DNA from 2 places in the Streptomyces sp. NPDC006393 genome. Region 2 is predicted to be linked to the other one. Evidence: riboswitches for the same ligand, from Rfam matches in the RefSeq annotation. Region 2 holds a riboswitch; the other holds the start of a gene.

Region 1 (15,462 bases), on a different contig from region 2:
GAGGACGCGTCCACGACCAGCACGACAGGGGCCCGCAGCAGCTTCGCCACCTGCGCCGTGGACGCCAGCTCACCCTCGCCCGCCGCCCCGTCGTACAACCCCATCACGCCCTCGACGACCGCGATGTCGCACCCGCGCGCCCCGTGCCGGAACAGCGGCGCGACCAGCTCGGGCCCGCACAGGTAGGCGTCCAGGTTGCGCCCCACGCGCCCGGTGGCGAGCGCGTGGTACCCGGGGTCGATGTAGTCCGGCCCGACCTTGTGCGGGGACACGGACAGCCCCCGCCCGGCCAGGGCGGCCATCAGCCCCGTGGCGACGGTGGTCTTGCCGCTGCCGGAGGCCGGTGCGGCGACGACCAGCCGGGGCACGGACGGGGAACTCACCACTCGATGCCCCTCTGACCCTTCTGCCCGGCGTCCATGGGGTGCTTGACCTTGGACATGTCGGTGACGAGGTCGGCGAAGCCGACGAGCTTCTCCGGCGCGTTCCGCCCGGTGATCACCACATGCTGGGTGCCCGGCCGGTCGCGCAGCACCTCGACGACCTCATCGGTGTCGACCCAGCCCCAGTGCATCGGGTACGCGAACTCGTCCAGCACGTACAGCCGGTACGTCTCGGCCGCCAGGTCCCGCTTGACCTGCTCCCAGCCCTCGCGGGCCTTGGCCTCGTTGTCCATCTGGGCATCCCGCTGGACCCACGACCAGCCCTCGCCCATCTTGTGCCAGGCGACGCTCCCGCCCTCGCCGGAGTCGCCGAGCACGCGCAGCGCCCGCTCCTCGCCGACCCGCCACTTCGCCGACTTGACGAACTGGAACACCCCGATCGGCCAGCCCTGGTTCCAGGCGCGCAGCGCCAGCCCGAAGGCCGCGGTGGACTTGCCCTTGCCGACCCCGGTGTGCACGACCACGAGCGGCCGGTTGCGCCGCTGACGCGTCGTCAGCCCGTCGTCCGGTACGGCGCTCGGCTGTCCCTGTGGCATTACGCGGCCCTCCTGTCGCCCTGAACGTCCCTGACCAGCCCGGCGATCGACTCCGCGCGCAGCTCGTCGAGCGTGACGGCCGTACCGCCCAGCTCTCCGGCGAGCTGCCCGGCGAGCCCCAGCCGCACCGGCCCCGACTCGCAGTCCACGACCACGGACGCGACACCCTCGGCCGCGAGCAGCCGCGCGGCCCGCCCGGCCAGCGCCACCGGCTCCGGGCCACCGGTGGCCCGCCCGTCGGTCACCACGACCATCAGCGCCCGCCGCGCCGGGTCCCGCAGTCGCTCCACCCGCAGTACCTCGTGCGCCTTGAGCAGCCCGGCGGCGAGCGGCGTACGCCCGCCGGTGGGCAGCGACTGAAGCCGGGCCGCCGCCGCGTCCACCGACGACGTCGGCGGCAGCACGACCTCACCGGCCGAACCCCGGAAGGTCACCAGACCCACCTTGTCCCGTCGCTGGTAGGCGTCCAGCAGCAGCGACAGCACCGCGCCCTTCACGGCGCCCATGCGCTGCCGCGCCGCCATGGACCCCGAGGCGTCCACCACGAACAGCACGAGGTTGCCCTCGCGCCCCTCCCGCGTCGCCTGCCGCAGATCGTCCCGGCGCAGCACGAGCCCCGGCCCGGACCGCCCCCGCGCCCGCTGGTGCGGCGCCGCGGCCCGCACGGTCGCCGCCAGGTGCAGCTTGGTCAGCGCGCCCCGCGGACGCCGGGCCCCGGTCGTGCGCCCGTGCTCGGAGCGCGCCCGGGACCGCCGCCCGGCGGCACCCTCGCCGAGACCGGGCACGCTCAGCACCTTCGTGCGGAAGGGCTCGACGGCCCGTACGGCCGGCTGCTCGCGCCCACCGGACGCCTGCGGGTCGCCGCCCTCACCGGTCTCGGGCTCGGCAGCGGTACCGCCGTCCTGCCGCGGACCACCCTGGGGTGCCGGCTGCCCACCGCCCCCGTCCGGGCCGCCCCCTTCCGGACCGCCGTCGGGGTCGGGATCGTCGTCGGGGGACCCGCCGGAGAACTCCTCCAGCGTCTCGTCCAGCTTGTCCTCGTCGAGGCCGGGCGCGTCGAAGGGGTTGCGGCGCCTGCGGTGCGGCAGCGCGAGCAGCGCGGCCTGCCGGACGTCCTCGGCGAGCACGTCCGTGCGCCCGGCCCACGCGGCCAGCGCGGTCGCCGTGCGCGCCATCACGATGTCGGCGCGCATGCCGTCCACCTCGAAGGCCGCGCAGGTGGCCGCGATCTGCCGCAGCGCCCCGTCGCCCAGCCGTACGGACGGCAGCAACTCCCGCGCCGCCACGATCCGTCGCCGTACGGCCGCCTCCTCCTCGGCCCACCGGGCGGCGAAGGCGGCCGGATCGTCGTCGTAGGCCAGCCGGCGCCGCACGACCTCCACCCGCTGGTCGGGCTCCCGCGAGGCCGCGACCTCCACGGTCAGTCCGAACCGGTCCAGGAGCTGCGGCCGCAGCTCGCCCTCCTCCGGGTTCATGGTGCCGACGAGCAGGAACCGCGCCGCGTGCCGCACCGAGACGCCCTCGCGCTCGACGTAGGAGGCGCCCATCGCCGCCGCGTCCAGCAAGAGGTCGACCAGGTGGTCGTGAAGGAGGTTGACCTCGTCGACGTACAGGATCCCGCGGTGCGCGTCGGCCAGCAGACCCGGCTCGAACGCCTTCACGCCCTCGGCGAGCGCCCGCTCGATGTCGAGCGCGCCGACCAGCCGGTCCTCGGAGGCACCCACCGGCAACTCCACCATCCGGGCGGGCCGTTCGGCCCCGGATGCCGCCTCGTGCGGCCCGTCCGGGCACCCGGGGTCGGGCGCCGCCGGGTCACAGGAGAACCGGCAGCCGGGGACGACCGCCACCTCGGGCAGCAGCGCCGACAGGGCTCGTACGGCCGTCGACTTGGCGGTGCCCTTCTCGCCGCGCACCAGCACGCCGCCCACCGCCGGCGAGACGGCGTTCAGCAGCAGCGCGAGCCGCAGGTCGTCCTGGCCGACGACGGCCGTAAAGGGGAAGGGGGTGGTCACTGGTCGCCCTCCAAGTCGCCTTCCAGCTCCAGATAGGTGGCGCGCAGCCGCTCCAGCGTGTCCGCGTCCGGCTCGGCCCACAGCCCCCGGTCGGCCGCCTCCAGCAGCCGCTCGGTGATCCCGCGCAGCGCCCACGGGTTGGACTGCTTCATGAAGTCCCGGTTCTCCGGGTCGAAGACGTACTCCGCGCTGAGCTTCTCGTACATCCAGTCGTCGACCACGCCCGCCGTGGCGTCGTAGCCGAACAGGTAGTCCACGGTCGCCGCCATCTCGAAGGCGCCCTTGTAGCCGTGCCGGCGCATCGCCGCCATCCAGCGCGGGTTGACCACCCGCGCGCGGAACACGCGGTGGGTCTCCTCGCCGAGGGTGCGGGTCCTCACCTGGTCCGGTACGGCGCTGTCGCCCACGTACGCCTCGGGGTTGGCGCCGGTCAGATGCCGGACCATGGCGACCATGCCGCCGTGGTACTGGAAGTAGTCGTCGGCGTCCACCAGGTCGTGCTCGCGGGTGTCGACGTTCTTCGCGGCGACCGCGATCCGCCGGAACGCGGTCTCCATGTCCCCGCGCGCCGCCCGCCCGTCGAGCCCGCGCCCGTAGGCGTAGCCGCCCCAGACCGCGTACACCTCGGCCAGGTCCGCGTCGCTGCGCCAGTTCCGGGCGTCGATCAGCGGCAGCAGACCCGCGCCGTACGCGCCCGGCTTGGAGCCGAAGATCCGGGCCGTGGCCCGGCGCCGGTCGCCGTGCGCGGCGGTGTCCTCGTCGGCGTGCGCCTTCACGAAGTTGCTCCCGGCGGGCTCGTCCAGCTCGGCCACGGCCCGTACCGCGTCGTCGATCAGGCCGACGACGTGCGGGAACGCGTCCCGGAAGAACCCGGAGATCCGGACCGTGACGTCGATGCGCGGCCGGCCCAGCTCGGCCAGGGGGACCACCTCGAAGCCCGTCACCCGCCGCGAGGCGTCGTCCCACACGGGCCGGCAGCCCAGGAGTGCCAGGATCTCGGCGATGTCGTCGCCCTGGGTGCGCATCGCGGACGTGCCCCACACCGTCAGCCCGACGGACTTCGGGTACTCCCCGGTGTCGGCCAGATACCGCTGGACGAGAGAGTCCGCGAGCGACTGCCCGACCTCCCAGCTGAGCCGGGAGGGAATCGCCTTGGGGTCGACGGAGTAGAAGTTCCGGCCCGTCGGAAGCACGTTGACCAGACCGCGGGTCGGCGAGCCCGACGGACCCGCCGGGACGTAACCGCCGTCCAGCGCCCGCAGGATGTGCCCGATCTCGTCGGTGGTCCGCGCCAGCCGGGGCACGACCTCGTCGCAGGCGAACTCCAGCACCGCGACGGCGTCCGGGAGCTCGGTGCCGAGCGCCTCATCCAGGACCGCCCGTACGGCCGTGCGGTCCCAGGCCCGTCCCTCCAAGCTCTCCGCGATCCGCCGGCACAGCTGCTCCAGCAGGTCGATCGCGTCCGCCGCCGTACGGGACGGCCCGTCCACCAGGTCCGTCAGCTCCACCGGCACCTTCACCGGGGCGCCCGGCTCGGCCAGCAACTCCTTCTCCACCAGCCCGAAACGGTCGGCCAGGCAAGCCCTCAGGCCCGGCAGGGCGTTCGCCTGCCCGCCCCACACCTGCGAGGCGCGCAGTACGGCGAGGACGAGGTTCACGCGCGGCTCGCCGACCGGGCCGCCGCCGAGGATGTGGAGACCGTCCCTGATCTGCACGTCCTTGATCTCGCACAGATAGCCGTCGATGTGCATGACGAACTCGTCGAACTCGTCGTCGTCCGGCTGCTCGGCCACGTGCAGGTCGTGGTGGAGCTCGGCGGCCTTCACCAGTGTCCAGATCTGCGCCCGCACCGCCGGTGCCTTCGCCGGGTCGAGGTCGCTCACCAGCGCGTACTCGTCCAGCAGCTGCTCCAGCTTGGCCAGATCGCCGTAGGTGTCGGCGCGCGCCATCGGCGGCACGAGGTGGTCGACGACCGTGGCGTGCCCGCGCCGCTTGGCCTGGGTGCCCTCACCGGGGTCGTTGACGATGAACGGGTAGATCAGCGGAAGGTCGCCGAGGACCGCGTCCGGGGCGCAGCCGCCCGACAGCCCGAGCCCCTTGCCCGGCAGCCACTCCATCGTGCCGTGCTTGCCCATGTGCACGATCGCGTCGGCGCCGAAACTGTTCTCCAGCCAGCGGTAGGCCGCCATGTAGTGGTGCGAGGGCGGCATGTCCGGGTCGTGATAGATCGCGATCGGGTTCTCGCCGAAGCCGCGCGGCGGCTGGATCATCACGACGACGTTCCCGAACCGCAGCGACGCCAGCACGATGTCGTCGCCGTCGACGTAGAGCGAACCCGGCGGCTCGCCCCACGCCTGAAGCATCCCGTCCCTCAGCTCCGGGTCGAGCTTGTCGAACCACGCCCGGTAGTCGGCGAGCGGCACCCGTGCGGGCGCGGCGGCCAGCTGCTCCTCCGTCAGCCACTCCACGTCGTGACCGCCGGCCTCGATGAGCCGGTGGATCAAGTCGTCGCCGCCGGAGGGGTATTCGGTGAGCGAGTACCCGGCGTCCCTGAGCGCGTCGAGCACCCGTACCGCCGAAGCCGGCGTGTCCAGCCCCACCGCGTTGCCGACGCGCGAGTGCTTCGTCGGGTACGCGGTGAAGACCAGTGCGAGCTTCTTGTCCGCGTTCGGCTTGTGCCTCAACCGCGCGTGCCGTACGGCGATCCCGGCCACCCGGGCGGCCCGCTCCGGGTCGGCGACGTACACCGGCACGTCGTCCGGACCCTGCTCCTTGAAGGAGAACGGCACGGTGATCAGCCGGCCGTCGAACTCCGGGATCGCGACCTGCATCGCCGCGTCCATGGGGGACAGGGCGGCGTCGGACTCGTCCCAGGCGCGCTTCGACGACGTCAGGCACAGCCCTTGCAGGACGGGGATGTCGAGGTCGCCCAGCGCGCCGACGTCCCAGGACTCCTCGTCTCCGCCCGCCGACGCCTGCGAGGCGTGCGTGCCGCCGGCGGCGAGCACGGTCGCGACCAGGGCGTCGGCCCGCCCCAGCAGCTCGTACAGCCCGGCGTCCGCGCCGCGCAGCGAACCGCAGTACACCGGCAGCGCGTTGGCACCCCGGGCCTCGATCGCCTCGCACAGGGTGTCCACGAAGGCGGTGTTCCCGCTGAGTTCGTGGGCGCGGTAGAAGAGCACGCCGACGGTCGGACGGCCGTCCCGGAGCTCGGGGGAGCCGTGGACGCCGTGCTCCGGCATCTTCCGCGGCTCGTCGAAGCCCTCGCCGGTCAGCAGCACGGTGTCGGACAGGAACCGGGACAGCTCGAGCAGGTTCGCGGGGCCGCCCTCGACCAGGTACCTGAGGGCCTCGGCCACCACACCGGCCGGCACGGACGACTCGGCCATCAGTTCGGCGTCCGGCACGGCCTCCCCGCCCAGCAGCACCGTCGGGACCCCGGACACCCTCAGCGCGGCCAGCCCCTCCTCCCAGGCGCGCTTGCCGCCGAGCAGCCGTACGACGGCGAGGTCCGCGCCGTCGAGCAGGCCGGGCAGCTCCCGCGCCACGTCCACCCGGGTGGGGTTGCCGATCCGGTAGGAGGCGCCGGAGGCGCGGGCCGCCAGCAGATCCGTGTCGGCGGTCGACAACAACAACACTGTGCTCATGCGGGCGCTCCCGGGGGGATGAAAGGCAGTCCTTGCGGCGCGCCCGACTCGATGAGCCGCCACAGCGCGTCCGTGTCCGCGTGCTGTTCGATCAGGTCGCCGAGCCGGTCCAGCTGCTCCTCGCGCAGCGCGGCGAACGAGGTGTCCGGGGCCGGTGTGAAACGGCGGCCCGCGGCGGCCGCGACCTCGCGCAGGAACGCCCGCCGGAAGGCGTCCGACTCCAGCGCACCGTGCCAGTGCGTGCCCCAGGTCCGGCCGACCCGGCAGCCGTCCAGGAAGGGCTCACCGCCGGTCACTTCGGCGACCCCATGATGGATCTCGTACCCCTCGACCCGTTCCCCGAGGGCCTCGCCCACCGGCCGGGTGAGGGTCTTCTCGCGGGCGAACCGCACCCGGACGGGCAGCACACCGAGCCCGGGGACGGCCCCGGCGCGCGACTCCACCTCGTCCTCGATGTGCTCGCCGAGGATCTGGAAGCCGCCGCAGATCCCGAGGACCGGGCGCCCGTCGGTGGCCCGCCGGACCAGTGCGTCCGCGAGTCCGCGCTCGCGCAGCCACTGAAGCGCCCGTACGGTCCCGCGCGTGCCCGGGACCACCACCAGGTCGGCGTCGGCCAGCTCCTCCGGACGGTCCACGAACCGCACGACGACACCGGGCTCGGCGGCGAGCGCGTCCACGTCGGTGAAGTTGGACATCAGCGGGATCGCGCACACGGCGACGCGCAGCACGTCCTCGCCGACGGGCGGGGCCACGGTGGACTCGCGGACGGTGCCCCGCAGGGACACACGCAGCCCGTCCTCCTCGTCGATGCCGAGCCCGTGCCGGAAGGGCAGGACGCCGTACGTGCGCCGCCCGGTGAGGTCCCGGAGCATGTCCAGTCCGGGCTCCAGCAGGCTGACGTCCCCGCGGAACTTGTTGACGAGGAACCCGGCGACGAGCGCCTGGTCCTCCGGTGAGAGCAGCGCGATGGTCCCGAAGAACGAGGCGAAGACACCGCCGCGGTCGATGTCCCCGACGACCAGCACGGGAAGCCGCGCGTTCCGCGCGATCCCCATGTTCACGATGTCCGTCCGGCGCAGATTGATCTCCGCCGGAGACCCCGCCCCCTCACAGATCACGGCGTCATACGTGCCCCGCAGCTCGGTGAGGCAGTCCAGCACGGTGCCCAGGAGCTTCTGCTGGCGTCCGCCGTGGTAGCCGCGCGCGCTCATCTCGCCCACCGGCCTGCCCAGCAGCACCACCTGGCTGCTCCGCTCCCCGCCCGGCTTGAGCAGCACCGGGTTCATCAGCGCGGTCGGCTCGATCCGGCAGGCCTGGGCCTGCATGGCCTGCGCCCGCCCGATCTCCGCGCCCTCGCGCGTGACGAAGGAGTTGAGGGACATGTTCTGCGCCTTGAAGGGCGCGACCTTGACGCCTTGCCGCACCAGCCACCGGCAGATCCCGGCCGTGACGACGCTCTTCCCGGCGTCGGAGGTGGTGCCGGCGACGAGCAGACCGCCGCTCATGACGTACGTCCCTTCGTCCGACGGTTGCTGTGAATGCCGTGGCTGCCGCGGTCGCCGCGGTTGCACAGGAGCCTGACGGCGGCGCAGGTGCCGAGCGCGAGCCAGCTCACGCGCCGTGAGAGCCGTACGGCCCGCTCGATGTCACCGACCCGCACGGCGCGCCCGGCGCCGTTGAGCACCGGCCGGTGCTCCACGCGCCCCCCGTACGACAACGTGCCGCCCATCCGCACCCCGAGCGCCCCCGCGAACGAGGCCTCGACCGGACCGGCGTTGGGGCTCGGGTGCCGGCCGGCGTCGGCGCGCCAGGCGCGCAGGGCGCCCCGCGGGTCCGGGCCGGCCACGGCCGCGAGGACGGCGGTGAGCCGCGCACCCGGCCATCCGGCGAGGTCGTCCAGGCGGGCCGAGGCCCAGCCGAAGCGCCGGTACCGGGGTGACCTGTGCCCGACCATGGCGTCCAGGGTGTTGACGGCCCGGAACGCGGCGAGCCCCGGCACCCCGGCGGCGGCGCCCCACACCAGCGCGCCCACCACGGCGTCGGAGGTGTTCTCGGCGACCGACTCCACGACCGCCCGGGCGATCCCGTCGGCGTCGAGCGCCTGTGGATCCCGCCCGCACAGGTGCGGCAGCCGCGCCCGGGCCGCCGCCACGTCGCCCGCTTCCAGCGCGCGCCCGATGGTGCGCGCCTCCCGGGCGAGGGAGGTCCCGCCGACCACGGCCCAGGTGGCGGCGCCGGTCAGGACGACGGAGGCGGCGGGGGAGGTACGGACGGCGCGCGCGGCGGCGGCACCGAGCGCGGCGGCGCCGCCGGCGCACAGAGCCGTGTGAAGTGCGCCCCAGGCCCGATGGTCCCGCCACAGCACGCGTTCCACGGCGCCCGCGGCGCGGCCGAACAGGGCGACCGGATGTCCGCGGCGAGGATCGCCGAGGAGGAGGTCACCGAGGAGGCCGGCGGCGGCGCCGTACGCGAAGACGCGATCGGCACCCATGGGTTCAGCCGACTTCGGGGTCGGGGAGAGCGTCGCTGATGGACCTCGGTCGGCAGCCGCGCATGGCGATATGTCCTCACTCAGGGTGTCCACGCCCTGGTTCGACGAGACCGGCGGTGAGAGTTCCTGGCTCCCGGGGTTCCTACCCCGGTGACAGTGGCGGGACCGCGCCGGATTCGCACCGGCTTCCTCTCCTGCCGCCGTACATGGCTCCGGCAGTCCACCACGCGCCGCGAACAGCCGTCAACTCGCCGTTGACCTGCGACGGGATACTGAGATGAGGCCCACATCGCCGACGCGAAAAGCCCGCCCCGCCCGTTCGCCGAGGTGGCGACGCGGGCGGGGCGGGAGGTGGGACGCTCTTGACTTCCGGGGGTTCGACAGCGGTCCTGACCGGCTGTCAGCCCTTGCCGACGATGAGGTAGATGCCGTAGGCCACCGCGGCGGCGCAGGCGGCGAAGCAGACGTAGGCGCCGGTGACCGCGAGGGTCCCGCCGCCGCTGCCCTGCGCGACGGCCCGCTCCCGCCGGGACAGACCCGCGATGCCGAGGGTGAACAGGGCCACCAGGCCCACGGTGACCGCGAGGCTGACGCCGAAGACGGAGCCGAGGGCTGCCCAGTCGATCTTCATGGTGATGCTTCCTTGGGTGCCGGGTGTGCGGGGATCAGACGGTGGCGGCCGGCGGGGTGGCCGAGGCGGACGCGGTCGGCGCGGGCACCGGATCGATGACGACGGGCTTGTCGATGACGGACGTGTCGATGACGGGCGGGTCGATGACCGTCGCGTCGATCACGGGCGCGTCGATGACGGGCGTGTCGATGACGGGCGTGGTCGGCTGGGCGGGGATCGTCGCGGTGAGCGGCTCGACGGCGGGGGACACGTCCGTCGAGACCGGTGCCGTCGAGGCGGAGGCCGGTGCCGTGGGTGCGGGGGCGGGGGCCGCAGGGGGCGGGGTCACGGCGGCGATCGCCTGGGTCACGACGCCGGCCGGCTCCTCGGCCGCGGGCTCGATGACGTTGGTGTGGTCGACGACCTGGCGGCGGGAGATCTTCCAGATCGCCGCGCTCGAGGCCACGAGGAACACGGCGACGAGCGCGGTGCCCCAGTCGCCCAGCCCGGTGACGGCCTCCGCGCCCGCGCCGACCAGGGCCGCGGCGGGCAGCGTGAGCACCCAGGCGACCGCCATGCGGCCCGCGGTGGACCAGCGGACCACACCGCCCTTGCGGCCCAGGCCCGCGCCCATCACCGAGCCGGAGACGACGTGCGTGGTGGAGAGCGAGAAGCCGAGGTGCGAGGAGGCGAGGATGGCGGTGGCCGCGCTGGTCTGGGCGGCGAAGCCCTGCTGCGGCTGGAGGTCGGTCAGGCCGGTGCCCATGGTGCGGATGATGCGCCAGCCACCGATGTAGGTGCCGAGCGCGATCGCGAGGCCCGCCGAGAGGATGACCCAGGTGGGAGGGTTGGAGCCGGGGGCGATGGCGCCACCGGCGATCAGGGCGAGGGTGATGACGCCCATCGTCTTCTGGGCGTCGTTGGTGCCGTGGGCCAGCGAGACCAGGCCCGCGGAGGCGATCTGCCCGGCGCGGTGGCCCTTCGCGGCCGCCTTGCCGTCCGCCTTCCTGCCGATCGTGTACGACAGCCGGGTCGCGACCATCGCGGCGAGGCCCGCGACGACCGGGGCGGCCACCGCCGGGATGATGACCTTGGTGACCAGGGCGTCACCGTGCACCGCGCCGACGCCCGCCGAGGCGATCGTGGCGCCGATCAGACCGCCCATCAGGGCGTGCGAGGAACTGGACGGAAGCCCGACCAGCCAGGTCAGCAGGTTCCAGAGGATCGCGCCGACCAGGGCGGCGAAAATGACCTCGGGACGGATGCCGGCCTCGTCGACGAGACCCTTGGAGATCGTGTTGGCGACCTCCACGGAGAGGAAGGCGCCCACCAGGTTGAGCGCGGCGGACATGGCCACCGCGACCTTGGGCTTGAGTGCGCCGGTCGAGATGGTGGTGGCCATCGCGTTGGCGGTGTCGTGGAAACCGTTCGTGAAATCGAACGCGAGTGCGGTTACCACCACAATCGCGAGGATCAGCGAGAAGCTTTCCATTTACCCAGGCAATCGTTCGAGCGTCATTGGCTGGTCGAACGTAGGTAACCAGGGTGAACGGAAGATGAACTGGGCCGGTCTTCGGAGTGTCTGAATCTGCTTCCCGGAGGTTCCGTTTCGCCGCCGCGGGCCGCTGTCCGTGGCCCGGCGGAGCGGCTGTCCCTGGCCTGCCGCACCCCCGGGCTGAAAGGATCACGGCATGGCTGAGCGGGACACGCGAGTGACGGATGCAACAGACCCGGTGCGCTCCCGGGAGGCGCGGGAGCCCGAGGCCCGCGCCTGGCGCGAGCTGGTCGCGACGGCCCGGCGCACGGTGGCCGACGGGCTGGTGGTCGGCACCTCCGGCAACGTGTCGGTGCGGGTGGGGGAGACCGTGCTGGTCACGCCGTCGGGCGTGCCGTACGACCGGCTCACGGCGGACGACGTCACCGGCGTCGGACTCGACGGCCGGCAGGTGCTCGGCACCCTGGTCCCGACCAGCGAGCTGCCCATGCACCTGGCGATCTACCGCGCCACCGACGCGGCCGCCGTCGTCCACACCCACGCCGTGCACGCGACGGCCGTCTCGACACTCGTCCCCGAACTGCCCCTGGTCCACTACATGGCCGCCGCGCTCGGCGGTCCGGTGCGTGTCGCACCCTACGCGACCTACGGCAGCGAGGAACTGGCCGAGAACATGCTGCGCGCCCTCGCCGGGCGCTCCGGGTGCCTCCTTCGGAACCACGGCACCATCACCTACGGCGCCACCCTCGACCAGGCCTACGACCGCACGGCCCAGCTGGAGTGGATGTGCCGGCTGTGGCTGACCGCGTCCTCGGTGCCGGGCATGGCGCCGTCCCTGCTGTCGGGCGAACAGCTGGCCGAAGTGACGGACCGGCTGCGGGGCTACGGACAGCCGGGCCGATGAGGGGTGAAGCCGGCTGTTTCTGGAACTCGCAGGAACATGTCACCCCGACCCTTCCTCCCACTGGCCGGTGACCGGGTACGCCACGACACTGGACCCGTGCGCACAGTAGTCAGAGCGACGGCAGCGGCCGTCACCGCGACCCTGGCGGCCGGCGCGGCGAGCGTCGCCGCCGGCCGGCTCGCCAGCGACGCCGCGCTCAAGGCGCCCCCGGGCCGGCCCCTGCCCACCGAACCCCGGCTCACCGTGCACAGCACGGCCGCGGGCCAGATCACCCTCACCCGGGACCTGGCCTCCCTGCGGCCCGGCACGTACGGCCTGGCCGGCAACGGCTCCCACGCGGTCGTCGGACCCGTCCTGCGGGACGCCCCGCACCTGCCCGACACCGTCGTACGCCGGCTGGAACGGGTCACGTACGGACCGCTGCACCCGCGCGACAAGGTCTGGCTCACCCCGAACCTGTACGTCGGCGACCCCCGTTCCGCCCTCGGCCTGCACCACGACGACGTGGAGGTCCCGGGCGAACTCGGCGCGCTGCCCGCATGGTTCGTGCCGGCGGTCCGCGAGACCTGGGTGATCACCGTGCACGGGCTGGGCACCACCCGCGAGCTCCCCCTGAACATCATGAGGTTCCTGCACCGCAGGCACTTCCCGGTGCTCGACGTCGCCTACCGCGGCGACCCGGGCGCGCCCCGCTCCCCGGACGGCCTGAACCACCTCGGCGAGACCGAGTGGCGCGACCTGGACGCGGCGATCGGCCACGCTGTGCGCAACGGCGCCGAACGGGTCGTCCTGCACGGCTGGTCCACCGGCGCCACCATGGCGCTGCGCGCCGCCCTCGACTCGGACCTGCGCGACCGCGTCTCCGGGCTGATCCTGGACTCGCCCGTGCTCGACTGGGAGGCGACACTGCGTGCCCTGGCCAGGGCACGGCACACACCGGGCCCCCTTTTGCCGCTCGCGGTGCGCGCCGCGCAGGGCCGCGTGGGCCTGCACGGCGACCGGCTCGCCCGGGCGAACGACCCGGCGCGGCTCACCGTGCCGACGCTGATCTTCCACGGTCCCGGCGACGAGGTGGCCCCCTGGCGCTACTCCCGCCGCCTCGCCGCCCGCCACCCCAACCTGGTGGCCCTGCACACGGTCCCGGACGCTCCCCACGGCGCCATGTGGAACGCCGACCCCGACGGCTACGAGGAGGCCCTGCGCCGCTTCCTCACCCCACTGATGTGACGGGCCCGCGCGGCCCCGGCCGACGGCCCGCCGGGGCGGACGCGCCGCCGAGGGGATCGCGCCGATCGCGCGCCCGGACGGATGCCCGGGCCGGGTGCCGAGCCCGTGCGGACAGGCCTGCCGGGCATGCGGAGGCGACGCGGCAGGTCTGACGGGCGTGTGGAGGCGATGCGGCAGGCCGGGCGGGCGTGTGGAGGCGATGCGGCAGACCGGGCGGGCGTGCGGAGGTGACGCGGCAGGCCGGGCGGTCGCGCGGACGAGGCCCGTCAGGCGGACCCCGCATGCCGGACCCGACGGGACTGGGCCCGGGGGAGTGGAGTGGTCCCCGGGACTCGGCCCGGGGGACCGGAGCGGTCCCGGGAAGCGGCCGGCCGCGTGGGCCGGTGAGTGGGGCGAGGTCGTCGGTGAGTGGGGCAAGGTGGTTCCGTTTCGGGACGGTGGTGCCGGCTTGTTCCGCTCTGTCGGGCACCCCGGGAACCCCTGCGTTGGCCATCTCCGTCGCCCGCCGTGACATTCCGTTTGGGTTTTCGGACCGTCAAACGGAAGACTGCACCCGTGACGTCCCGTATCCCGCGCGACTCCAGGCTTCGACTCGTCCGACCACGACCCCTGGCCGCCGCCCCCCGAGCCGTGAACCAGCGGCGCCCGCGCCGCGCCGCACCGCGCCCCCCGGAGGGCACCCCGGCACCCGCGGAACTGGCCAGAATGGCGCGCTCCGGCCTGGCCGGGGCGGTCCGCGTCGCCCGCTGGGCCGACGCCGCCCTCGGACCCGGCCGGAACGGGGCGACCGCCGACGGCAAGGCCACCCTCTCCGAGGCGACCGCGCGGCAGGCCGCCGCCGCGCTGCGCCTGGGCGTCGCCCAGGTCCGCGCCGACTGGGACACCGCCCGCCTCGCCGGCCTGGTCGAGGTGCACGGCGACAACGCCCGCCCCGGCTGGCGGCTGCGCGCCTGGGACCGCGACGACAGCGCCGTGCTGCGCGGCTGGGTCGCCCTCTTCGACGCCTGGTCGCTGGCCTGCCCCGAGCCCGGGGACCAGGAGGCCGCCGCCGTCGCCGAGGTCGTCTCGGCCATGCCGCAGGTGCTCTCCTTCCTCCAGCTGTCGGCCGGCCCCGTCCCGGTCGAGCAGCTCCTCGACCTCCTCCGCCAGCGCGTCACGGAGCTGCGCACCGCACGCTGCGAGGTGCCCTACGACGCCCAGCCCGCCGTACCCGCCGGCGAGCCGGCGAGCCTGGCGGGCCCCGCCGAGGCCACCGCACTGGCCCCCCTGCTCGACTGGGCGCTGCGGGCGCTCGCCTCCGTCGGCGCGCTCACCTACGGCGACGGGCAGGCCACGCTCACCCCGCTGGGCAGCTGGGCGGTCTGGGTCAAGCTGGAGCAGATCTGCGTCGCCGCCCAGAGCCCCGCGGGGAACATCGAACAGGCGGCGGAGGACATGCTCCGCGGCTGCGCCCAGCTGCGCCCGAACGCGGCCCGTGCCGAGTACCGCGCCTGGCTCGCCGCCCGCCCCGTCGGCAGCGCCGTCACCGAACTGCTCGGCGCCGCACGCGGCGAGGACGCCCTGCTGCGCGGCCTCGCCTTCGAGGCGCTGCGGGTCGTGGGCGCCCCCGCCGAGCCCGATGTGAGCGCCGTGCTCGACGAACCGGCGCTGCGGCCGTACGCCCTGCTGTGGCTGGCGGAGCACGACGGCGTCGACCCGGAGGACGCCCACGAGGTCCTCACCCGTGAGGAGGCCACGTGGCTGTGGGTGGACACCGCCGCCGCCGTCGCCGACCACGGAGAGGCCCCGATGCTCGTCCGTCACCTGGAGGCCGCGCTGCAGCCCACCGTCCCCGCGCTGCTGGACGAGGTACGGGCCGTAGGGCACCCCCGCACCGTGCAGGTGCTGGTCGCGCTCGCCGCCGCCCACCCCGATCCCGCCCTGGCGAAGGCCGTCCGCCGGGCCGCCTTCCAGGTACACACCGGCGGCAGCTAGCCGGCGGCAGCCAGGGGTGTCTCGTTCGGATCGGGCCGTCCTGCCCGCGGGCGGCGCTCAGCCCTCCGTGCGCGGGGCGTACGTGCCGAAGCTCCAGACGTTGCCCTCGGCGTCCCGGGCCAT
Region 2 (15,462 bases):
CGGATCTCCCGGGTGGACCGGCGCATGGCGCGCGTGGAGCGCAAACTCGACCGGATCCTCGACCACTTGGGCCTGCGGGAGGAGGACCCTCGGCTGGAGGAGGTGACCCGGCTGCTGCGCGCCGGGAAGCGGATCGAGGCGATCAAGGTGTACCGGGAGACGACGGGTGTCGGCCTGAAGGAGGCCAAGGACGCCGTGGACCGGATGGCCGCCTGAGGCCCGCCCGGTGGTCAGGCCTGGGCGCGGGCCGAGCGGCGGACGTCGGTCAGGCGTTGGGTGCCGGACTGGACGGCGTGGGCGGTGACGTTGGGCGGGAGGGCGCCGGGCGCGCCTTCGGTGAGGGCGATCGCCTCGCTTCCGACGCGCACGGCGGCGACCTCCAGGGTGAGGGTGGTGGTGGGCTCCGTGTTCCGTTCGTCCCCCTCGTCCCACTCGTCGGAGTCGTAGGAGTCGTACGAGTCGCCGCCGGTGTTCGACTGCGAGGTGAAGGTGATCCGCAGGCCCTGGCGGGCGTCGCCGACGTCCGGCAGGTCGAGGGCGGTGACCCGCACGTCCTGCTCCCCGGACCGGGTGGTCGTCGCCGTGAAGCGGGAGCAGGCCTCCGGCAGCGTCCGCAGCCAGGCCAGGGCGCGGTCCACGTCCGCCGGGCGCTGCGAGAGGACCTGGTAGCGCAACTGGGCGGAGTCGTCGCCGTCGTCGAATCCGGTCACCGCGTACGTGCCGGTCGGGGCGCCGAGCGGTTGGTCGCTGTAGAGGGCGTCGAGGAGGCGCTGGCAGCCCGGGACGGTGGTCCGGGCCTTGAGCACCCCGTCCCGCCAGGTCGCGGCACCCTGCGTCGGCGCCCAGGGCGCGCCCAGGTCGGCCTCGGTGAGCAGCGCGGCCTGCGCCTGCGCGGCGGTGAGCGTGGCGGTGGCGCCCGGTGTGACGGACCCGGCCGGGCCGGTGGCCGCGGCGGCGGAGGCGGAGGCGTCGCCGGACCCGGGCGTGCAGGCGGTCGCGGTCAGCAGGGCGGCCGTGCACAGGACGCAGGCGGGCAGGAGGCGGGCGGCCGGGAGACGGTGCATGAGCGAATGCCTCCAGAGGGGCGGGCGGCGACACGGAGTGGACGTTCGTCTCCACGGCACCACCTCGCCGCCCCGCCCACCAGCGCGCCGGGCCGGGCGGGTGAGGGCCGTACGGGTGAGAAGTACGCCGCCGGGCGTCCCGGCCCGCACTGCACGCGAGGAGGAACGCGCGGAGGAACGCGCGGAGGAACGCCGGAGAAAATCCCTCGCGTGCGCGTCCGGCCCGCTGCTAGCGTCCCGTCCATGCAGCGTGCCGTGCCGTCCATCCCGCCGTCCTTCGCGACGACGACGCCGGAGAGTGTCCCGGCGCGCCGACAGCTGAGCTGATCGAACAAGCCCCGGGGCGAGTGCCCCGGGGCTTCGGCGTTCTCCCGCTCTCCGCCCCAGGGCTCCTCGCCCCTCCGCCCCAGCCGCACCCCTTGAGGAGCCCGTCATGCACGACCACCGCCGCCTCGGCCGCGAGCTCGCCCTGTTCGACACCGACCCGCTGATCGGGGCGGGCCTGCCGTACTGGCTGCCCGACGGCGCCGTGGTGCGCCACACCCTGGAGGAGTACATCCGCGAGGCCGAGCGCGCGGCCGGCTACCGGCACGTGTACTCGCCCGTCCTCGGCAAGCGCGAGCTGTACGAGATCTCCGGGCACTGGGCGCACTACAGCGACGACATGTTCCCGCCGATGGAGCTGGGCGCCGAGCAGGTCGTCCTGCGCCCGAGCCTGTGCCCGCACCACGCCCTCGTCTACCGTTCGCGGTCCCACAGCTACCGGGAACTGCCGCTGCGGATCGCCGAGCTGGGCGGCATGTACCGCTCGGAGCTGTCCGGCGTACTCGGCGGGCTGACCCGGGTGCGGGCCATCCAGCTCAACGACGCCCATGTCTTCTGCACCCTGGACCAGGCCGTCGACGAGGCCCGCGCCGCCCTGGACCTGATCGCCCGCGCCTACGCCGACCTCGGCATCGAGGCCGCCCGGTACCGGCTGTCCCTGCCGGGCGACGGCGGCAAGTACGTCGCCGACCCGGACCTGTGGCGACGCGCCACCGCACTGCTGAGGGAGGTGCTCGACGGGGCCGGTGTGCCCTACGAGGAGGCCGAGGGCGAGGCCGCCTTCTACGGGCCCAAGATCGACGTGCAGATCGTGGACGGGGCGGGCCGCGAGGCCACCCTGTCCACCGTGCAGATCGACTTCCACCAGCCGGAACGCTTCGACCTGCACTACATCGGCGCCGACGGCGCCAGGCACCGCCCGGTGATGGTGCACCGCAGCGTCATCGGCAGCGTGGAACGCGCGGTCGCGCACCTGATCGAGCAGCACGGCGGGGCCTTCCCGGTGTGGCTGGCGCCCGTGCAGCTGGTGGTGCTGCCGGTGGCCGAGGCACAGGCGGCGCGCGCCGAGGACGTCGTACGGCAGGCCCTGGCGCGCGGGCTGCGGGCCGAACTCGCCGGACCGGAGCACGGCAGCCTGGGGGCTCGGATCCGGGCGGCGCGGCTGGTGCCGTACCAGGCGGTGATCGGGGAGCGGGAGGCCGGGGCAGGACTGGCCGCGCCGCGGCTGCGGGACGGGCGCCGGCCGGGGCCCGTGTCCGTCGGGGAGCTGCTGGACCGGATCGCGGAGCGGGTGGCGGCGCGGGGTACCGGACTGTGGGGTGAGGGCGAGGCGTCCGGCGCATAAGGTCGCAGTGTCGGGACGTCCGCCGACGGAACGTTCACCAGGGAGCCCGCCGTGACCGGTCAGCCCACCCCCGCCACCCCCGCCACCCCCGTGATCATCGACTGCGACACCGGTGTCGACGACGCCCTGGCCCTGCTGTTCGCCGTGCGCCACCCGGGCCTGGAGCTGCGCGCGGTCGGCTGCGTGGCCGGGAACACGGACGTGGACCAGGTGGTGCGCAACACGCTGACCGTCCTGGAACAGGCGGGCGCCCCCGAGATCCCCGTGGCGCGGGGCGCCGAACGCCCGCTGATCGAGCCCCTGCGCACCGCGCACCACGTGCACGGCCGGGACGGCATGGGCGACCTCGGACTGCCCGCGCCGCGCCGCCGCCCGGCCGGCGTGGACGCGGTGACGCTGCTGCGCCGCGAGATCCTCGCCTCGCCCCGCCCGGTCACCCTGATCCCGACGGCCCCGCTGACGAACATCGCGCTGCTGCTGCGCACCCACCCGGAGGTGACGCGCAACATCGAGCGGATCGTGTTCATGGGCGGCGCGGTGGCCACCGGGAACGCCACGGCGGTCGCCGAGTTCAACGTCTGGCACGACCCGGAGGCGGCGGCGGTCCTGCTCACCGCCGGGGTGCCGATCACGATGTACGGGCTGGACGTGTTCCGGCGGGTGATCGTCCCGGCCGACGACGTGCGCAGGCTGCGCGGGAGCGCCGAGCCGGGCGCGCGTCTCGCGGGGCGGCTGCTCGCCCACCGCGGTCCGGTGACCTCCGAGGAGGATCCCTCCGGCGGGCTCGGCGACGCGGGCGCCGTCTGCTCGGTCGCCGACCCGGCGGGGCTGACCACGCACCGGCTGCCGGTGGAGGTGAACCTCGCGCCGGGCCCCGCGCGCGGCCAGACGGTCGTCGACCGCCGGCCGCGCCCGGGCGAGGCGGAACTCCACGGCGAGGCACGCGAACAGCCGCTGGTGGACGTGGCGTTGGACATCGACCCGGACCGGTACGTGAAGCTGTACCTGGCCACGGTCGAAGGCGCCACGGCCTCCGGTGCTCAGGGCAGGCCCTAGGTTCGCCCTAGTCGGTGTCCGCCGCCCGGACCGCCCAGCGCTGCTCCACCCTGGCCGCCTTCCAGTACGCCAGCGCCGCCGCCCAGACCACGACGAACAGGCCGACGATGACGTAGCCCACGCTGTCCAGGTCGAGGCCGGCGATCCAGCCGGTGACGTCGTCCCGCAGGTCGAGCTTGTCGTGCAGGACGCCGACGAGTTCGATCGTGCCGATGAAGAAGGCGACGGCGATGGACAGGCCGGTGATGGTGAGGTTGTAGAACACCTTGCGGACGGGGTTGGAGAAGGCCCACTGGTAGGCGAAGTTCATGAACGTGCCGTCCAGGGTGTCGAACAGGCACATGCCCGCCGTGAAGAGCAGGGGCAGGCACAGGATCGCGTACCAGGGCAGTCCGGCGGCCGCGCCCGAACCGGCCATCACCATCAGCGTGACCTCGGTGGCGGTCTCGAAGCCGAGGCCGAAGAGGAAGCCGAGCGGGTACATCTGGCCCGGCCGGGAGATGGAACGCGTGAGCCGGCCGAGGAAGCGGTTCATGAACCCCCGGGAGTCCAGGTGCCGTTCGAGCTCGGTCTCGTCGTAGGTCCCCGCCCGCATCGACCGGAAGACCTTCAGGATGCCGGCCAGGGCGACCAGGTTCAGGGCGGCGATGAGATAGAGGAAGGCACCGGCGATGGTCGTGCCCATGAATCCGAGCACCTGATGGGTGGTGGAACCCTCGTCGGTCACCCGGTCGGCGAGCTGCGTCCCGGCCGCGATCATCACGGCGAGGACGATCACGACGCTGGAGTGGCCGAGCGCGAACCAGAAGCCCACCGACACCGGCCGCTTGCCGTCGGCCATCAGCTTGCGGGTGGTGTTGTCGATGGCGGCGATGTGGTCGGCGTCGAAGGCGTGCCGTACGCCCAGGGTGTAGGCGGTGACGCCGAGTCCGATGCCGAACGCCTTGGAACCCACCTCGTAGTGTCCCGGCAGGACGAGGAGGAAGAGGATTCCGAAGGCGACGACGTGCAGTCCGGCGATGGCGGCCATCAGGCCGGCGGTCTTGAGGGTGTCCTCCCGGCGCCAGGCGAAGGTGGCCTTGGTCGTCGTCGGGGCAGGGTTGGGCAGGGTCATCCGGTCATCACGCTCCAGCACCTCGTGGATCACTTCGTGAGCTGCCGTGGCCGGTCTCCTGGCTTACGGGTGGTGCGTGCCCGGCCCGCCTTCCCGGCCGCCGTACGACGGCCAGTGGCTGTCCCGTGCGGGACGTGGACCTGGAACTCCCCGATCACAGTGGCGAGGGCCGCGTCGACCTTGCATCGACTTCCCGAACACCACGGCCCGCCCACCGTAGAGGCGGAAGCGGTTGCCTGCATAGCTGCATACCTGCGCAGGTATGGAAGATCACAGAGTGCCGCTGCGAGGATGGCGGCATGCATCTCGTCCCTGCCGATCGCGCGGACCGCCGCACCATCGACGGTCACCGGGTGTGCGACGCCATCGCGGCGATCGGCGACGCCGCGCACGTCCGCGCCTGGGCGGACCGTTTCTCGCTGCTCGCCGACCCCAAGCGGCTCGCGCTGCTGCTCGCCCTGCACCGCACCGGCCCGCTGGCCGTCTCCGACCTCGCGATCGCCACCGGCATGAACGACCCGGCCGTCTCCCAGGCGCTGCGGCTGCTGCGGGCGGCCGGGGTGGTGGAGGGCGAGAAGGAGGGGCGCGTGGTGCGCTACAGGGTGGTGGACCGGGACGTACGGAGCCTGCTGGAGCACTGCGCGGCGGACGCCGGCTGACGCACGCCCCCATCGCCGCCCCGACTGCCCTCCTGCCTTCTCATGGCGGTGTTCATGTTTCCGGCGATCTGGACAGAGTTCTCTTTGCTGCTACGACAACGCACCGAAGAGGAGACCGCGTGACCGACCGCACCACCACGCACGACTCGACGGACACCTCCCCCCACGACGCCCCTCTCGACCTCTCCCCCAAGAACCCCGACTGGTGGCGGCAGGCCGTCGTCTACCAGGTCTACCCCCGCAGCTTCGCCGACGCCGACGGGGACGGGCTCGGTGACATCCGGGGCGTCACCCAGCGGCTGACCCACCTCGCCGCGCTCGGCGTGGACGCGCTGTGGCTGAGCCCCTTCTACCCCTCCGAGCTGGCCGACGGCGGCTACGACGTCGCCGACCACCGGGACGTCGACCCGCGCCTGGGCACCCTGGAGGACTTCGACGCCATGGTCACCGAGGCCCATCGCCTGGGCCTGAAGGTGATCGTCGACATCGTCCCCAACCACAGCTCGCACCTGCACCCCTGGTTCCAGGAGGCGCTGCGCGCCGGCCCCGGCTCCCCGGCCCGTGACCGGTACGTCTTCCGTGACGGGCGCGGCGAGCACGGTGAACTCCCGCCCAGCGACTGGCAGTCCGTCTTCGGCGGCAGCGCCTGGCGGCGGGTGCCGGACGGGCAGTGGTACCTGCACCTGTTCGCACCCGAGCAGCCGGACTTCAACTGGGAGAACGAGGAGGTCCGCGCCGACTTCCGCACCACCCTGCGGTTCTGGTCCGACCGGGGCGTGGACGGCTTCCGCGTCGACGTGGCGCACGCCCTGGTCAAGGACCTCGGCGAACCGCTCCGCGACGTCGGGAACATCGGGGTCACCGGCGAGGACGCCCTGCCGCACGTGGCGCCCGGCAGCCACCCCTACTGGGACCGGGACGACGTCCACGAGATCTACCGCGACTGGCGCAAGATCTTCGACGCCTACCTCCCGCCCCGCACGGCGGTCGCCGAGGCCTGGGTGCCGGACAGCCGGCGCGCGCTGTACGCCCGCCCGGACGAACTGGGCCAGGCCTTCAACTTCGAGTACCTCCAGACCGGCTGGGACGCCGGCGAGCTGCGCCGGGTCATCGCCGCCTCGCTGGCCGGCGCGCGGGCCGCCGGGGCCTCGGCCACCTGGGTGCTGTCCAACCACGACGTGATCCGGCACGCCTCACGGCTGATGCTCCCGCCGGGCACCGACGAGAACGCCTGGCTGCTGTCCGGCGGTCGCGCCCCGGCCGTGGACGAGGCGGCGGGCCTGCGCCGGGCCCGCGCGGCGACGCTGCTGATGCTCGCGCTGCCCGGTTCGGCCTACGTCTACCAGGGCGAGGAACTCGGCCTGCCCGAGGTGGCCGACCTGCCCACCGAGGTGCTGCGGGACCCGATCTGGGAGCAGACGGGCCATGTCCGCAAGGGCAGGGACGGCTGCCGGGTGCCGCTGCCGTGGACGACCGGCGGACCGTCGTACGGCTTCGGGGCGGGCGCGGCCTGGCTGCCGCAGCCGGCCGGTTTCGCCGCCTGCGCCGTGCAGGCGCAGGACGGGGTGGAGGGCTCGACGCTGGAGCTGTACCGCACGGCTCTGCGGCTGCGCCGCAAACTGTCGGCGGGCGAGTCGCTCACCTGGACGGAGGACAACCCGCCCGGGGTGCTCGCCTTCGCCCGGTCGGAGGGCTGGCGGTGCGTCACCAACCTGTCGGACGTGGACGTGCCGCTGCCGCAGGGGGAGGTGCTGCTGAGCAGCGCGCCGCTCGCGGGGCGTCGGCTGGGACCGGACACCACCGTGTGGCTGGCGTAGGGCATGTCACGGCCGTCCCGCGACGTCCCCCGCCCGCCGCCGAGCGCGGGGACGCACGGGCGCACGGGCGCGCGGGCTCACCCCACCGTCGGGCTGGGCGACGGCGCGCCGCCGCCCGGTGCCCCGCCCGGTGCGCCGCCGAGGTTCAGTGGGCTCGACGTGGCGTTCGGCGGCGGGGTGAGCACGACCTGGGGCTGCCCGCCGGACACGGGCGGCGGGGTCAGGTCGGAGGCGGGCAGCTTCGGCGGGGTGGTCTGCTGGAAGAGCACCTGGTCGTAGTCGACCAGGCCGGTGTCCTCCATGACCGTGATGTGGTCCAGGACGGTGGCGTTGGCCTGGTTGGCGAGCGCGCGGACCAGGCTGTTCTCGGTGGTGGAGCGGATCTTCGCGATCGTGTTGAAGATCGAGCCGTGCGTCACGCGCAGGATGTTGGCCATGTCGCTGTCGAACTTCTTGCCGGTGTCCGCGCTCAGCGTGGTGACGAAGCCCTGCTGCTGGGGGCTGGCCACGTTCGGCAGGGCGATGCCGAGCATCGGCGCGATCTTCCGGCAGCTGGCGTCCAGCGCCGCGTGCCCGTCGATCAGGTGCTGACCGGCGGTGACGACCGCCTTGGTGGTGCCCTTCTTCACGGCCATCTGCCCCACGGGGTACTCCCACAGCCCGGCCGCGCGCACCTTCACCACGAAGTCGCGGTCCGCCTCCGTGAGCGGCCCCCACTGGGTCTGGGAGATGACCCTGGAGGGGTCGCCGGAGACCTTCTGGAAACCGAGCATGCCCGGATAGGCCAGCGCGACGAGGGTCAGACCGAGAGCTCCGCCCACGAAGAGGGTTCCCGTCGTGTTCCGCGAAAAGCGCACCGTGCCTCCTGCCCGGTAAGTGAAGCCCGCCCAGCGGCGGTTCGGACACACAGCAGTACGGACGGGAAAGCCTCCGGAACCTTTGGTTCTGGTAAAGAATTCCGGGATTTCAGGGACGTCGCCCGTCCGGCCGGTCCGGCTCGCCCCGCCGTACGGCTCCCGGCGCGCGGGCCGGGTGACGGTCGGCGCGGCTGGAGGAGGTCAGCTGCCAGGGCACGCTGGTGACCATCACGCCCGGGGTGAAGAGCAGCCTGCTCTTGAGCCAGAGGGCGGACTGGTTGTGCAGCAGGTTCTCCCACCAGTGCCCGACGACGTACTCGGGGATGAAGACGGCCACCAGGTCGCGCGGGCTGTCCCGGCGCATCGAGCGCACGTACTCGACGACCGGGCGGGCCACCTCCCGGTACGGCGAGTCCAGGACCTTCAGCGGCACGTCGATGCCGTAGTCCTCCCACTCCTCGGCCAGGGCGGCCGCCGCCGCGCGGTCGGTGGCGACCGTCAGCGCCTCGAGCCGGTCGGGGTGGAAGGCGCGGGCGTAGCCGAGCGCCCGCAGGGTCGGTTTGTGCAGCCGGGAGACCAGGACGAGCGCCAGCACCCGCGAGGGCGGCATCAGGTGCTCCTGCGGATCGGTCACGGCCAGTTCCGCCGAGGTGGTGTCGTAGTGGCGGCGGATGCCACGCATGGTCACCCACAGCACGGCCGCCGCGAGCACCGCCAGCCAGGCGCCCTGGGTGAACTTGGTGACCAGCACGATCAGCAGCACCAGCCCGGTCACACAGGCGCCGAGGGTGTTGACGGCGCGTGCCGCGCGGTAGCGCCGGCGGACCTCGCGGCCCGCCCCGGCCCCCGTGCCGGACCCGGCGCGCAGCTCGCGGTTCCAGTGCCGCACCATCCCCAGCTGGGAGAGCGTGAAGGAGGTGAACACGCCGAGGATGTAGAGGTGGATCAGGCTCGTCACACTCGCCCGGTAGCCCCAGAGCAGCAGCCCCGCGACGATCGCGAGCGCCAGGATGCCGTTGGAGAAGGCGAGCCGGTCGCCGCGGTTGTGCAGCTGGCGGGGCAGGAAGCGGTGCAGGGCGAGGATCGAGGCCAGCAGCGGGAAGCCGTTGAAGGCGGTGTTCGCGGCGAGGATCAGCACCAGCGCGGTGGCCGCCTGCACGACGTAGAAGCCGACGCTGTGCTCACCGCCGAAGACGGCCGCCGCGAGCTGGGCGATCACCGTCCGCTGCGGATAGGCGCGGCAGTCGCCGGGCAGGCCGGTCAGTCGGCAGGCGTCGTCGGTGATGTGCACGCGCGCGAGCAGGGCGAGCGCGGTCACCCCGGCGAACATGGCGATCGCGGTGAGCCCCATGGCCGCCAGCGTGGCCGCCGCGTTCCGCGACTTCGGCCGGCGGAAGGCCGGCACACCGTTGGAGATGGCCTCCACACCGGTCAGCGCCGTACAGCCGGAGGAGAAGGCGCGCAGCACCAGCATCAGCAGCGCGAGCCCCGTGAGCCCGGCCTCCCCGGGGGCGGGCGCGATGCCGTAACCGGCGGTCCGCGCCACCGGGGCGGCGCCGAGCGCCCACCGGATCAGCCCGGTGATCACCATGATCAGCACCGCTCCGACGAACAGGTACGTCGGCGCCGCGAACGCCCGCCCCGACTCGCGTAGGCCCCTGAGGTTCACGGCGGTCAGCAGCGCCACGAAGCCCAGCGCCAGCAGCACCCGGTGCCCGGCGAGCGAGGGCAGCGCGGAGATGACGTTGTCGACGCCGGAGGCGACCGAGACGGCCACGGTCATGACGTAGTCGACGAGGAGGGCGGCGGCGACGACCAGGCCCGCCGAGGGGCCGAGGTTCGTGGACACCACCTCGTAGGAGCCGCCACCGCTCGGATAGGCGTGCACGACCTGGCGGTACGACAGCACCACCACCGCGAGCAGCGTCACCACGGCCACCGCGATCCACGGGGCGAAGCGCAGATAGGCCAGGCCGCCCAGGGTGAGCACGAGCAGGATCTCCTGGGTCGCGTACGCCACCGAGGACAGCGGGTCGGAGGCGAAGATCGGCAGCGCCAGCCGTTTGGGCAGCAGTGTCTCGTGCAGCTCCTCGCTGCGCATGGCCCGGCCGATGACCAGCCGCTTCAGGAACCCGGGCACGTTGAGCACGCGGCGAGCGTATGCCGGTACGGCGGGGCCGCCGGGGAGGCGGGGACGGGCGCGGCGGGCCGGTGAGCGCCGGCCCCGGCGCTCCGATGCGCAACCGGCGGCGTTTTCAGCAAGGTTGACGGAACGTTGACCGGCACCTGGGAGAGCTCCGGGGAGCGCCCGACCTACATTCGGCCGCATGCCCCCACAGCCTCCCGTGCCCCGCCGGGCGCCCGCCGCGCTCCCCGTCCTGCCCTACCGCAAGCCCACCAAGGGACGCGACTACTGGGTGATCGACGACGTCCTGCCCGACGCGGGAGCCGTACGCGAGCGGTGCCTGGCCGGGGACGACTGGGTCAAGGGGCATCCGTACACCTCCGAGACCTGGCCGGGGCTGCGGACCATGCCCGGTCTGGAGCCGCCGGAACTGGCCCGCGTGGAGCGGCTGGTGAGGAAGGCGACCGGGGCGAAGGAGCTGTGGGTGCAGCAGGCGCCCGGCGGCGGCACCCTCAACCACAACTGCGTGCAGGTCGTCGGGGAGGGCGAGAGCGAGCCCCGGCCGCACACCGACTCGCGGGCACTGTGCCGGTACGCGGCCGTGCTCTACCTCAACCCGGCCGTCCCCAAGGACTGCGGCACCAGCTTCTACCGCCAGTCGCTGCCCGGCGGCCGGCTCGGCGGCAACGTCGTGCAGGCCCCGCACACCAACCTCGTGGAGGCCCTCGGCACCCGGTTCGTCGCACCGGACGCCTTCGAGGAGGACGTACGCGTCCCGCACAAGGCCAACCGCCTGCTCCTGTACCACGCCAACCTGGTGCACAGCGCGACCGGCTACGTGGGCCGGACGCTGGAGGAGAAGCGGATGACGGCGGTCTTCTTCTGGATGGCCTGACACGTCCGGAGGGCCTGACACGCCCGGACGGCCTGACACGTCCCGGGGGCCGTCCGTGTCGGCGGTGCCGGTCGTTCCCCGGGCGGGCCCGGTGAGCGCGCGATACTCGCCGTATGGATCACGAAGGGGACGACATGACCGAGACCAGCCGTACCGTGGGCGTCCTGGGCGCCGGGATCATGGGCTCGGCGATGGCCCGCAACCTCGTGCGCGCCGGGCACACCGTCCGCGTCTGGAACCGCACCCGCGCCAAGGCCGAACCGCTCGCCGCCGACGGAGCACGGGTCGTCGACACGGCCGCCGAGGCGGTGCGCGACGCCGACGTGGTCCTGACCATGCTGTACGACGGCGGCACGGTGCTGGAGGTCATGCGCGAGGCGGCCCTCGCGGCGCGCCGGGGCGCCGCCTGGGCGCAGTCGACCACGGCCGGTCTCGAGTCGGTCGGCGAACTGGCCGCCCTGGCCCGCGAGCACGGCCTGGTCTTCTACGACGCCCCGGTGCTCGGCACCAAGCAGCCCGCGGAGGCGGGGCAGCTGACGGTGCTGGCCGCCGGGCCGGCCGAGGGCCGGGACGCGGTGGCGCCGGTGTTCGACGCGGTCGGCGCCCGTACGGTGTGGACCGGCGAGGACGGGGCGGACGCGAGCGCGACCCGGCTGAAGCTGGTGGCCAACAGCTGGGTCATCGCGGCCACCACGGCGACCGGTGAGTCGCTGGCCCTGGCGAAGGCCCTCGGGGTGGACCCGCAGGGCTTCTTCGACCTCATCTCCGGCGGCCCGCTCGACATGGGCTATCTGCACGCCAAGGCCGGTCTCATCCTCGGCGACCGGCTGCTGCCGCCGAGTTTCGCCGTGGCGACGGCGGAGAAGGACGCCCGGCTGATCGTCCAGGCCGGTGAGCGGCACGGCGTCCGCCTCGACGTGGCCGCCGCGAGCGCCGAACGCTTCGCCCGTGCCGCCGCCCTGGGCCACGCCGACGAGGACATGGCGGCGGCGTACTTCGCCAGCTTCGACGACAAGGCCACCGGGGGGCCGGACCGGGCCTGACCGGTCCCGACCGGGTCTCGTCAGCCTCGTCAGCCCAGGCAGATCACGAGCAGACAGAGTTGCTGCGACGACGTCGACGAGGGCGAGGTCTGCGACGGCGCCGTGGTCGACGGGCTGGTCTGAGTCGTACCGGAGCCGGAGCCGTCGGAGGTGGCGGGCTGCGACGTCTGCTGCGTCTGCTGCGTCGTCGTGCCCGGGGAGCGGTCGCCGCCGGATCCACCCGAGGAGCCCGAGGTACTCGAGGAGGTGACGGAACGCCCCGATCCGCCCGGCTGCCGAGCCGGCGCCGACGGGTAGGCCGTCTCAGCGGGCACGGCCGCCGTGGTGTGCGGGGCGGCGGAGTAGGGGTGGACGCCTTGGGCCGTGGCGGTGTCGTGGGGCGCCGCGGCCGTGGTGGGCGGCTGCTGCGCGGGGGGTGTGGACGGCCGTGCGGGGGAGGTGTGCGCGGCCTGCCCGAGGTCCGCGTCCCCGGTCGCCGTGCCGGTGTGCCCGGCCGGCTGCCGGCCCACGGAGTCCGTGTGCGGGGCGCCCGGAGCGGGTGCCGCCTGGGCGGGGCCGGCGGTGTGCCGGTCCAGCGAGGCGACGGTCAGACCGCCGCCGACCAGCGCCACGGCGGTCGCGACCAGCGCACGACGCTGGGTCTTCTTCCACCGGGCCCGCTGCCGCCGCCGCGCCGCCCGTCCCGGCCGCTGCCACTCGTCCGCCGCATCCGCCGTAGCGGCTGCGCCGTCCGCCGCGCCCGCGGACATGGCGCCCGCGGTGCCTGCGGTGCCTGTGAACATCGCGTCCCCGGCGGCCGTCCGGGCCGCGGGCGCGGCCTCGGCCGGTCCGGGCGTCGGCTCCCAGGCGAAGGGGGACCCGGCGGTGCCGGGGGGAGTGAAGGGCGGTGCGGGGTGGGCGGCGAAGCCGTCGCCGGACGCGGGGTCCGCGGCGGGCCCCGGGGCGAAGGGGGCCGCGGAGTCCGTGGTGGCGTTCGGGGCTATGTCCGGGGCGTAGGCCCCGCAGCCGGGGCACACCAGGGCACCGTTGAGGTGCCGTCGGCACGTGGAGCAGTAGTCCATCCGGATCTTCCTGAGTAGGCCAGCCGGGCGGCCAGCCACGCTAACAAGGGCGGTGCCCGCCTGTGTGCAGCCTGTGTGACGCTCCTGCGGGGATTCGGCGGTGCGTCCGCGCCCTGACGCCGGGGCCGCCTCCGGACGGCGGCGCCGGCGACGGTCAGGCCCGGTCGGTGAGCTCCTCGGCGTACACCTGGGACAGCGGCTGAGGGCCCACGTACTGCTGGCAGTTGCACTGGCCCGGCTCGTAGCGGACCGGCTTCTTGTTCTCGTCCCAGGCGGTCGGCACCTCCACGCGCTCGTGGCACCGGCCGTTCTTGTCGTGCTTGGCCAGGTGGTGCGTGCAGCCGCACACCGGCTCCGGCGGCTTGTGCGCGGCCTCCACGGCCAGCCGCTCCGCCTTCTGAGCCTCCATCAGCTCCAGCTTGCGCTGGTGGCGGTTGCGCAGCGCGGTGCGCGCGGTGTCGGCGAGCCACGCGAAGCCGCCGGTCCAGAACAGGATGAGTACCCACCAGATCCAGTTCATCGGTCCCCCGTCCTTCCCCCTGTGCGCATGGGTTCAGGATAGGCAAGTGCGGCCGGAACGGCAGGGGTTGGGGCGGCGGCCGTAGTGCGCGGGCGCCGGGCCGGTCGCGGCAGTCGGCGCCAGGCGCGTTCGTGGGCCACGGCCAGGAGGACCGCCGTGGCGACCGCGATCAGGTGCTCGCGGCCGGCCAGGTTGGGCCTGACCACCGACTCGGCCACCATCGAGCCGCCGGTGAGGAGGAAGACGACCGGGGCGCGCCGCACCACGGACAGGTAGGTGAACAGGCCCACCACGGCGGCGGACGGACCCGTGTCGAGGACGTGCCCGATCCCGGGCGGCAGCCCCAGCCCCCACCGTCCGGGCCCGATCGCGAGCATCACCCGCACGGTCAGGGTGCCGGCCAGGGTGGTGGCGTAGGAGATGAACAGGGTGCGGCCCCGGCCCAGGGTGAGCTCGGCCAGGGCGAACGCGAGGAACAACTGGGAGATGCCGGCCCAGACCGGAAGGTCGAGGGCCGGGACGTAGAGGGAGACGGGGGTGCGCAGCAGGGCCAGCCACAGCGGCAGGTCGCCCTGGACGCCGCCGAGGATCCGCACCGCCGTCTCGCCCCTCGGGTGCTGGGCGATGGCGTGGAAGAAGATCACACCGAAGGCGGCCACGAAGGCCAGCACCAGCCCGGACAGCCCACGGCGCGCCAGCTGCCGCAGCGGGGCCACGACCATGGCGTGCCATTCGCCGCGCAGGGTGCGCACGGCGAACAGCGCGAGCCGGGCCGGCACCCCGCGCACGTACTGGTACTTCCGGTACTCCTGGACCACCGCTCGGCTCCTCGAAGCAGTTCCCCACTCCGTGCGCACAACCGTATGGACCCGAATACGGCCGGACACGTTCCCACGCGCCGGGCGACGTTCGTCTCAGCGCGCGGGTGACCTGCGTGGAGTACGCCCGGACGGTGCCGCCCGGCCGCGGGAGCGGTAGACGACGTAGGGGCGGGCCGGATAGCCGAGGGGGGCGGCGAAGGCGTGCACGAGGCGGCCGAACGGCCAGAGCGCGAACAGGGCCAGTGCGAGCAGGGCGTGCAGCTGGTAGACGAGCGGGGCGTGGGCCATGGCGGTGACGTCGGGGTCGAGCGTGAACAGGCTGCGGAACCAGACGGCGACACCGAGGCGGTAGTCGTAGGGGTTGGTCACGGAGGAGGCGGTGGCGGTGAGGCCGGCGAGCAGGACGAGGGTCAGCAGCGGGTAGGTCAGGCGGTCGCCGCGGCCGGTCGCCCGCCGTACGGCGGGCACCCGCAGCCGGCGGTACAGCAGCAGGCCGAGCCCGGCCACCGCGGCGACGCCCGCCGCGCCGCCCATGGTCAGAGCGACGCCGTGGTACTCGGCCTCGCTGACCCGCAGCCGCCGGGTGAGGGACTCGGGGACGAGCAGGCCCATGACGTGACCGCCGGCGACGAGGAAGAGGGCGTAGTGGAAGAGCGGTCCGCCGATCCTCAGCAGCCGGGACTCGTGGAGCTGGCTGGAGCGGGTGGTGAAGCCGAAGCGGTCGTAGCGGTAGCGCCAGGCGGTGCCGGCGACCAGCACGG

What was found. Region 2 has a riboswitch for cobalamin ahead of ABZ484_RS24345 (HoxN/HupN/NixA family nickel/cobalt transporter). Riboswitches for the same ligand answer to the same signal wherever they lie in the genome.
Region 1: another riboswitch for cobalamin. It lies ahead of ABZ484_RS03520 (cobalamin biosynthesis protein); the one in region 2 lies ahead of ABZ484_RS24345 (HoxN/HupN/NixA family nickel/cobalt transporter).

What each region holds. Positions count from the first base shown of each region.
Region 1 is NZ_JBEXZD010000004.1:100,605-116,066, forward strand. Features, by position in the region: gene ABZ484_RS03495 (cobyrinate a,c-diamide synthase) at 1-386, opposite strand, end outside; gene cobO (cob(I)yrinic acid a,c-diamide adenosyltransferase) at 380-979, opposite strand; gene ABZ484_RS03505 (putative cobaltochelatase) at 979-2,991, opposite strand; gene cobN (cobaltochelatase subunit CobN) at 2,988-6,638, opposite strand; gene ABZ484_RS03515 (cobyric acid synthase) at 6,635-8,143, opposite strand; gene ABZ484_RS03520 (cobalamin biosynthesis protein) at 8,140-9,129, opposite strand; cobalamin riboswitch at 9,229-9,370, opposite strand; gene ABZ484_RS03525 (hypothetical protein) at 9,530-9,760, opposite strand; gene ABZ484_RS03530 (inorganic phosphate transporter) at 9,795-11,231, opposite strand; gene ABZ484_RS03535 (class II aldolase/adducin family protein) at 11,431-12,138, shown strand; gene ABZ484_RS03540 (alpha/beta fold hydrolase) at 12,235-13,365, shown strand; gene ABZ484_RS03545 (hypothetical protein) at 13,921-15,339, shown strand; gene ABZ484_RS03550 (VOC family protein) at 15,397-15,462, opposite strand, start outside.
Region 2 is NZ_JBEXZD010000064.1:28,767-44,228, reverse strand. Features, by position in the region: gene ABZ484_RS24365 (ribosomal protein L7/L12) at 1-216, shown strand, start outside; gene ABZ484_RS24360 (hypothetical protein) at 231-1,064, opposite strand; partial or broken gene thrS (threonine--tRNA ligase) at 1,492-2,733, shown strand; gene ABZ484_RS24350 (nucleoside hydrolase) at 2,785-3,789, shown strand; gene ABZ484_RS24345 (HoxN/HupN/NixA family nickel/cobalt transporter) at 3,797-4,903, opposite strand; cobalamin riboswitch at 4,934-5,123, opposite strand; gene ABZ484_RS24340 (metalloregulator ArsR/SmtB family transcription factor) at 5,203-5,562, shown strand; gene ABZ484_RS24335 (glycoside hydrolase family 13 protein) at 5,682-7,379, shown strand; gene ABZ484_RS24330 (DUF4142 domain-containing protein) at 7,457-8,200, opposite strand; gene ABZ484_RS24325 (APC family permease) at 8,346-10,385, opposite strand; gene ABZ484_RS24320 (DUF6445 family protein) at 10,564-11,256, shown strand; gene ABZ484_RS24315 (NAD(P)-dependent oxidoreductase) at 11,391-12,299, shown strand; gene ABZ484_RS24310 (hypothetical protein) at 12,329-13,360, opposite strand; gene ABZ484_RS24305 (hypothetical protein) at 13,515-13,880, opposite strand; gene ABZ484_RS24300 (hypothetical protein) at 13,877-14,602, opposite strand; gene narI (respiratory nitrate reductase subunit gamma) at 14,795-15,462, opposite strand, start outside.